DNA from 2 places in the Capilliphycus salinus ALCB114379 genome. Region 2 is predicted to be linked to the other one. Evidence: riboswitches for the same ligand, from Rfam matches in the RefSeq annotation. Region 2 holds a riboswitch; the other holds the start of a gene.
The links. Region 2 has a riboswitch for cobalamin ahead of ACL6C3_RS19165 (DUF1636 domain-containing protein). Riboswitches for the same ligand answer to the same signal wherever they lie in the genome.
Positions count from the first base shown of each region.

Region 1: another riboswitch for cobalamin. It lies ahead of cobW (cobalamin biosynthesis protein CobW); the one in region 2 lies ahead of ACL6C3_RS19165 (DUF1636 domain-containing protein).

Region 1 covers NZ_CP178543.1:7,366,621-7,370,833, forward strand. Annotated here, with positions in the region: gene ACL6C3_RS29960 (DUF3352 domain-containing protein) at 1-1,193, shown strand, start outside; gene ACL6C3_RS29965 (hypothetical protein) at 1,364-1,717, shown strand; cobalamin riboswitch at 1,824-1,971, shown strand; gene ACL6C3_RS29970 (hypothetical protein) at 2,015-2,143, opposite strand; gene cobW (cobalamin biosynthesis protein CobW) at 2,142-3,188, shown strand; gene ACL6C3_RS29980 (hypothetical protein) at 3,185-3,457, opposite strand; gene ACL6C3_RS29985 (DJ-1/PfpI/YhbO family deglycase/protease) at 3,555-4,213, opposite strand, start outside.
Region 2 covers NZ_CP178543.1:4,751,155-4,755,367, reverse strand. Annotated here, with positions in the region: gene ACL6C3_RS19175 (restriction endonuclease) at 1-302, shown strand, start outside; gene ACL6C3_RS19170 (DsrE family protein) at 523-1,020, shown strand; cobalamin riboswitch at 1,230-1,378, shown strand; gene ACL6C3_RS19165 (DUF1636 domain-containing protein) at 1,654-2,034, shown strand; gene ACL6C3_RS19160 (hypothetical protein) at 2,101-3,069, shown strand; gene ACL6C3_RS19155 (hypothetical protein) at 3,135-3,791, shown strand; gene metE (5-methyltetrahydropteroyltriglutamate--homocysteine S-methyltransferase) at 3,856-4,213, shown strand, end outside.

The DNA of each region.
Region 1 (4,213 bases), 2.6 Mb from region 2:
GCTTACCGACTCAAAATTACTCGATCGCCGTTTTGGGTGAAAAGTTCTTGCTGGTCACAACCGATGCTAACGCCACCGATCGCACGATCGATACTTACCGGGGGGAGGCGTCGATCGCCAAAACGCCCGGTTATGCCAATGCGGTGGAAAAAATTCAAACGCCGAGAGCTTTTGCTCAAGTTTATCTGAATATTCCTGTCGCCGCGAGTGTGGCTTCTTTTACCTCCGCTCAACCCATTCCGCCTGAAAATCTTGAGAAATTACAGCAGCATCAAGGGTTTGTCAGCAGTGTGATTTTTGAAGCCGGGGGAATTAATTTTAAAGGGATTTCTTGGTATAAACCGAGCAGTCAAAAAACCTTGGCGGTTGAAAACGAATCTCAGGAAATGCTGAAATGGATTCCGAATAATGCGATGATGGTGATGGCGGGGGGAAATTTGCAGCGACTCTGGCAAGATTATAGCAAAGATGCGGTTTCTAATCCTATTGCTCCTTTTAATCCCGAAACCCTGCGATCGAGTTTAAAACAAGCTACCCAAATGGACTTGGATCAAGACTTTTTGAGTTGGATGGATGGAGAATTTTCCCTGTCTTTAATTCCGGCTGTTCCCAATAAAGAAACCCCCCAAAAGTTTTCGGCGGGATTGGCTTTGATGGTGGAAACCAGAGATCGCCAAGCCGCAGAAACCGCCTTAGAAAAGTTGGATGCGTCGATGAAGTCTAAAGATTTTCGGGTAGAATCGACCCAAGTTGATGGCCAACCTGTGGTTAAATGGACTTCTCCCTACGGCGGATTTAGTGTGGTTCGCGGGTGGTTGGATAACAATGTGTTATTTGCTACTTTGGGCGCCCCGATTGCCAATCAAATTTTACCAGAACCGGAGACGGCGATCGCCTCAGATCCGCTATTTCGCGAAACTGTTCCCACGGAATTAAGTCCGAATAATGGCAGTTTCTTTGTCGATGTCCAACGGGCTTTCGATCGCCGTAATCTTTCTTTACCTCAGCTTCCCCCTCCCCAAGCGGTGTGGGTGAATGCGATCCGATCAATAGGGGTGAGCGCCGCAGTGGTCAGCGATCGCAGCACTCGCTATGATATTTTTGTGAACATCAAAGACGATACTCAACCGAGTTCATCTACTCCGACGGAGACCACTTCTAGCCCAGAAAATCAGGAGAATTTACCCGAATAGTTTATATGGGGTCTCAGTATATTTACAGAAAAACACCATCCTTCAAACCGAAATTTGACCCCGGAAAATCGGTATAATAACGGAAGTCATGGCGACCAAAAATTGATAGGGTATAGAAAGGAGGAGCGATGCCTCTGTTTTGTCATTTATAAAAAGAATTAAACTTTAAAATGATGATTCTTACCTTTTTGGTTCGAGGTTATGTTCTAATTGGTGTGATCTTCTTTGCTCATTGCTTAAGAAAATTCTTCCAAGACCAAAGCACTCCAAAGACGAATAAAAGCTCTTGGATCGTTCTGGGAGCCGCAGCCCTACTCTGGCCGATTGTGATTCCATTATCTCACCTCGAACGTCGAGCCAAGCCAAAAATTAAATCCGATCCGGGTGATATTGTTCAATATCGGATGACGGCGCCTCCTCTGGTTGAACGGGAAAATAGCGATCAGAAAATCTCTCTAACTTCAACTCCCCCCTGCGAAAGCCCGAGTTGCAGCAAGAATAAAGATACCACAAACATCGCCTAACGCTTCTATAGTCTCCGATGAGGCGGCTTTTGTCCTCATCCTTTGGGATAAAATTTTCTGATCGGTTTTAGACAAAACAAAGCGAGTAGTCGCGATAATATTGTGATATTCTTGTAACGATATCGGTTCTGATGGGGATCAGCCATTGGATGCAAGGGGGAAAGCCTAGTGAAAATCTAGCACTGTCCCGCAACTGTAACGAGAGGATAAACCTTCTCTGAGTCAGGATGCCCGCCGATGTTTCCGTCCACTCTGAGCGCGTCTGCGAGGTACAGATAGTGTTAAATTTGATCTGCATTAACCGCCTAACCTTTCAACTTCGGTCGCTACATCGAGAAGTTCTAGATTTGCAACTCTTTCCATCAAGATTTTAACGGACTTACCCGACTGACTAACAGTAAAATAATCTTCAAAAATTCCAACCATGCACAAAATACCCGTTACCGTTGTTACCGGATTTTTAGGCGCCGGAAAAACCACTTTAGTTCGTCATCTCTTGCAAAACAATCAAGGGCGTAAAATCGCCGTTTTAGTTAATGAATTTGGGGAAGTGGGAATTGATGGGGAACTGTTGCGTTCCTGTCAGGTTTGCGAAGACGACGAACTCCCTCAAAATAATCCTCAAAATAACATTGTTGAACTGACAAATGGCTGTTTGTGCTGCACCGTTCAAGAGGAATTTTACCCGACGATGCAGGAACTTCTTAAACGCCGCGACCAAATTGATTGTATACTGGTAGAAACCTCGGGATTGGCTTTACCTAAACCGTTGGTTCAAGCGTTTCGTTGGCCGGAAATTCGCAATCATGCAACGGTTGATGGGGTGCTGACGGTTGTCGATGCTCAAGCTTTGGCTGCCGGCACTTTAGTCGGAGATTTAGAGGCTTTAGAAGCTCAACGCCAAGCCGATCCGAATTTGGAACATGAAACCCCCATTGAGGAGTTATTTGAAGATCAGTTGGCTTGTGCGGATTTGGTTTTATTAACAAAAACCGATTTAATTGATCCAGCTTCCTTAACTAAAGTTCGAGAATGGTTACAACAAGAACTTCCCCCCGGTGTTAAGGTTGTTTCCTGTCAGCAAGGAGAGGTAGAAACGAATCTTTTACTGGGTTTTAATGCGGCTGTAGAAGATAATTTAGAAAGCCGTCACTCTCATCACGATCACGAAGAAGAACACGAACATGATGATGAGATTAATTCGGTACAGCTTATCGTTGAGCAAGCTTTTGAACCGAAAACGTTAATTGAAAAATTGCAAGATTTGGTCAAACAAGAGGAAATTTATCGAATAAAAGGCTTTGTTCACGTTCCCCAAAAACCGATGCGAATGGTCTTGCAAGGGGTGGGAAATCGCTTTGATTCGTTTTATGATCGCCTGTGGTTAAGCGATGAACTCCGCCAAACTCGTTTAGTTTTTATTGGGCGAAAACTCAATTCTACTGCGGTGGAACGGGCGATTTTAAATTAATGCTGTCCGACGACGGTTGGATTCAATTCAAGAGGAGTAGAGAGGTTAATTCTACTTTCTGTAAAATGTTTTGTCGGATAATTCTGTGAGGTGATAGTCTGGAAATAAGGAGCGGCTAATGCAGCGAGACTGCTGCTATAGGTGAGGAATAAAACCACCAGTAAAACTAAAGCCGATCGCAATAGAGAATGATGCTGAACGCATTGTAAGGTAAAGATACCAATGACAATGGTTTCTAAAACTAATGCAATCAAATCCAGTAAATTCATCTCTAAATCTCCCGTATTAAGTTGTTAGAGATTAGGAAGCAGAAAGAAGAAGATTAATTCAATTCTTTCTGAACTTCCTAAATTTTAAGTTACTCCCTTAACTCACTGCGATGGTTGTAGGCATGGGAGCTTGAACATTTTCGCCCAAACGAGTCCGATATAACGTGGCAAATAATTCTTCGTGACGACGAAGATTTTCTTCGATTTCTTGTAATACAAAAGCCGTAGCCGGATCGGTAATTTGAACCGACAAATGAGAAGCATCAATAATACCGGTTTGGATATCGCCTAAAGCCCGTCGCATCAAATCTTGATCGCTACTATTAGACTGTAACCAACCTTGCAATTTGGCGAAAGCTTCGCTTCCCATTGCTTGCCAAGTTACCTGTTCGTCAAAGTCCCGCAGACGGGCTTCTAACAGTTCAATATGACGTTCTTTTGTGCCGATGGCTTCTCGGAAAAGAATCACCAATTCGGGGTCAGAAACTTGTTTGTTATACTCTTTAAAAGCGGCTAAAGTATAACGTTCGCCCACGATCGCCGTATTGAGCGCATTAACAATATCATTTTTGCTCGAACCTTGCCACTGTTCGGCCAGCGTCCACCATTCAAACGTTTGGTCGGTGGGATCGGGTAACGTGACCCCTTCCATGCCCAAATTGAGGTAACTTAATAATGTTACCGTAAACATGGCTAAATCACTCGGCTGACGGGAAGTAATTAAGTTACCATCAACCACAACAGGTTCGTTAACAT
Region 2 (4,213 bases):
ACGCTATTTTTGTAGAAAAGGAACGCACCGGAGACTATCAAACCACATACGGTTTAAGAGAGATTCTACGCCGTCAAGGAAACAAAGATGATATCATTGCTTTTTTAGAGGAACGTAATTTACCTTTGGATGAAATTGGACGTGAATTATTAGCAGATCGGATTATCAATCAACCGCCCGAACTTGGCTATCTAACGATTTCTAATGCTTTGCAGTGGAGATTACAGTATAGAAGAATAATTGAACAAGCACAGAAGCAGACATTAGGAGTTGAAAATTTGTTGAGGGGAAGATTATTATAAAATGCCTGCGTGAATATTACAGTCTTTTAATGTTTGACAGGCCGTCTTTTGACAGGGTTGGCTTGTCGCTCAATAATTAAGTTAAACCCGTGAAAAGGTTATTCCATACGTCCTCAAACCAGCTAAAAAAGGCTGATAGAAACTTTTCAGTGCCTAGCAACCTGCTGTTCTGATGACGGCGGGTTTGTTGTTTTTGAAGAAATTGTCGGAGGCCAACCCGATGCAATCTAAATTTCTTTCTCTGTTGACAACTTCAATTTTGAGTGGGTTAGTGGGTTCAAGTTTCATCGCTACAGCCAATCATTTACCCGCTCTATCGGAAACGACATCGGCTCAAGCAACTGAAAACCAGGTGGAGCGAGGAGGACTGTTTGTTAACCTAACAACCGATGATACATGGACAGCAAATATGGCGATTTCTCTGGCGCATAATGCCTTGAAAAAGGGACATCAACCGACTACAATATTCTTGAATGTGCGGGGTGTATATTTAGTAGATCGAGAGCGACTTCCCGCAACCGAAGGTAACAGTAACTTGAATATTCATCAAAAATTGCAAGCGTTCATCCAAGATGGAGGAAAAGTTATTGTTTGTCCGAGTTGCTCTCGCGAAGCCGGATTAACTCAGGCGGACTTTATTGAAGGTGTTGTTCTCGGAGAACAAGGAGCAGCGCTGCCACTTCTTTTTGATCCCAACACGGTCACGGTTTCATATTAACAGTTCAAAGATGAATTTCTAGGAGTTTTCCTGCAAAAATTAGAGAAAATTAAACGCGATGTTGAGTGATTTATAATGGCAAGTCACTCAACTTAATTGTGTGATTCTTCTTTCGAGGGTCAGAACCTCATCCCCGACCGTTCTCCTACCGGGAGAAGAAAATCTTTTTTTAATTATTAAATAAAAATTTGTCCAAAATCTCACAGATGTGATATCATACGCCTATCGGTTCTAATGGGGATCAGCCATTAGACGCAAGGGGGAAAGTTCGGTGCAAATCCGTCGCTGTCCCGCAACTGTGATGAATCTTAATTCAAGGTTCTGAGTCAGAATGCCCGCCGATTGATAGTGTTTTATTTGCGCGTCTGCGAGGTACAGATAGTGTTTGGATTAGTCTTTTTACAATTCGATACGTTACGTTTTCATCTGAGTCACAGCACTGGTTTGGAGCGGGAAAAACCTCCAGAATAAGCTGCGATGGCAATTTGCAAAAAAGAAGAATCGCCTCAATTTTTTTGAGGTCAATATTGCCTATTTCGATTGCACGAACTAACGAAATTGGAGTTAGTTTCTAGATGGTCAATTCTTCCCAAAAAATAGGGTGTTCCGGTTAGGTTCGCCCGACAATTTCTAATGACTAAACACACAATTTTTGTCTGCACGGCCTGTGCGAGTGTCTGGAAAGGAAACCAGCGCGTTGGGGAAAGTGGCGGGGAAAAATTGCATCAGCAACTGTCTCAACTTTCCGAAACTTGGGAGTTGAAAGCTGAATTTTCAATTGAACCCGTTACCTGCATGAGCGCTTGCAAACGTTCCTGTGTCGTTGCTTTTTCTGCGTCCCAAAAACCCACCTATTTATTTGGAAATCTTTCCTCCCCGGATGCGGCACATTCAATCCTAGAATGTGCCAGCAAATATTATCTAAAACCGGATGGAAAATTGCCCAGAAAAGAACGACCCGAACTCCTAAAACAGCGAATTATTGCTTGCGTTCCACCCCAACTCAATCGGTAAGTTAGTTAACTTTTGCCGAAGTTAACGATTAGTCAAACTCAAGAAATTTTCAAAGGAAAAACTCAAATGAAAAATTTGTCATGGGTTCAAAATATTGGCTCATTTTTGACCCTATTTCTGCTAACCTTAACCGCCCACGAAGCGGCAGCCGCAACCTTTTCTGGGTCAACATCCGACCCCGGAAAAATAGACTCCGGCATTCCAGGATTTATCGGTTCTGATGGTGAAGGTTTGGTGACGCAGAATAATAGTATTAACCCGATATTTGTGGGTTGGGCGACAGAATTTATAGACTATCAACCCACGCCGGGAGTCGAAGAACGATGGTTAACCCCAGAGAAAACCTTGGGGCCGGTTACAGCCGCTTTTGACGGGATTGCCTCTTTGGGAGAATTAACCGCCGAACAAATTGCAGCAGGCGTTTCTCCCGGTCAAATTACTTTAACCTTTGACAAGCCTATTGTAAATAAAGCGGGGGCCGATTTTGCCGTATTTGAAAATGGAATTGGGTTTGCAGAAACGGGCAACCTTTTCGCCGAATTAGCTTATGTGGAAGTTTCCAGTAACGGGACTGATTTTCTGCGGTTTCCCAGTATTTCTCTGACTCAAAACCCCCTCGAACCCTTCGGACAATTGGATGCAACCCAGGTTTATAATTTGGCGGGAAAACACGTTAATAATGGGGTTGTGATTTCCGACGAAGAATTTGTTCAAAGTTCTTGGGGAACTCCTTTTGACCTGGATGTACTGACGGATTCTCTGGCAACTTTTTCCGGAGAAATTGACCTGAATAATATCAATTATGTTCGCATCGTTGATATTCCGGGGAACGGCGCTTTCTTGGACTCCCAAGGCAATCCGATTTATGACCCCTGGCAAACTCCAATTCCGGGTTCTGGCGGTTTTGATTTAGAAGCAATTGGGGTAATTCATGCGGCAGCTATTCCCGAACCATCCTCAATTTTGGGGTTAATTACTTTCGGAATTATCGGCAAATGGCTGTTAAAAAATCGTCAAACGGTTTCTCGAAATTAAGATAAAATATAAGAGTGAGTCCAGAGATTTTCTATCGCCTCACTCTCCTCTAAATAGGAGAAAAGATGAGATCTGATGTCAAGCGTTTTGAACGCTCTTTCATTCTCCATTCGGAATCAATTAAACCCTTTCCTTCAGGCAGTTCAAGCCTCTGGGAAGCGGCTTGGAATGCCATCGCCAAAGGTGATAGTTGGTCGTTTTTCCTAGTCGGAATTGGCAGCTTCAGCAGTGTAATTTATCCCCACGTTCCTTTAGTTGGGTTTGCGGCTGTTACTGGCAATACTCTCCCCCGCAAAAAAGCGATATTCACCGCTTTAATGATTTGGTTTGCCAATCAATTGTATGGTTTTACCATCCGCCAATATCCTCAAACAAAAGAATTGTTTACCTGGGGTTTGGTAATGGGAATCGGTACAATCATTGTGACGGGATTAATTACCCTCAGACCCCGATTTAGCCGGATTAACTTTTGGGGTTATCTCATTTGGTTAATTGTGGCAATTGTGGGCGGTTATGCCCTGTTTGAAGGCAGTATTGTACTGATTGCGGATTTGATGGGCGGACATGGTTTTACCGCAGAAATATTGTGGCGAATTTTTGTAAAAGATGCGGTTTGGGCGATGAGTTTATCGGCGATTCACAGTCTATTTATGGGGCTAATCATTCAAACCGTTCCTTCTCAGTCGGGCTACCGTCCCCCCGGTTGCGGTCAAAAATTCTGAAGTTTAAAGAAAGTCTCAACTGAAGACGTTCTCAAGTATTCTCTCAACAATAAAAGGAGATTCAATGGCAATTACCACCTCTACACTCGGATATCCTCGTATTGGTAAAAATCGCGAAGTTAAAAAAGCTTTAGAGTCGTTTTGGCGGAGTGAGATTACCGCCGACGAACTGTTACAAACGGCGCGAGAAATTGAGGAACAAGGCTGGAAAACCCAAGCCGAAGCCAATATTAAAAAGATTGGAATTGGAGATGCCACGCTTTACGACCAAGTTTTAGATTGGGTGATTCGTTTGGGGTTAATTCCCGCCCGTTTTCAAGCCTTTTCCGGGTTAGAACGCTACTTTGCAATGGCGCGAGGAAAAGAGGGTATCGCCGCTTTGGAAATGACCAAATGGTTTGATACAAATTACCATTATCTCG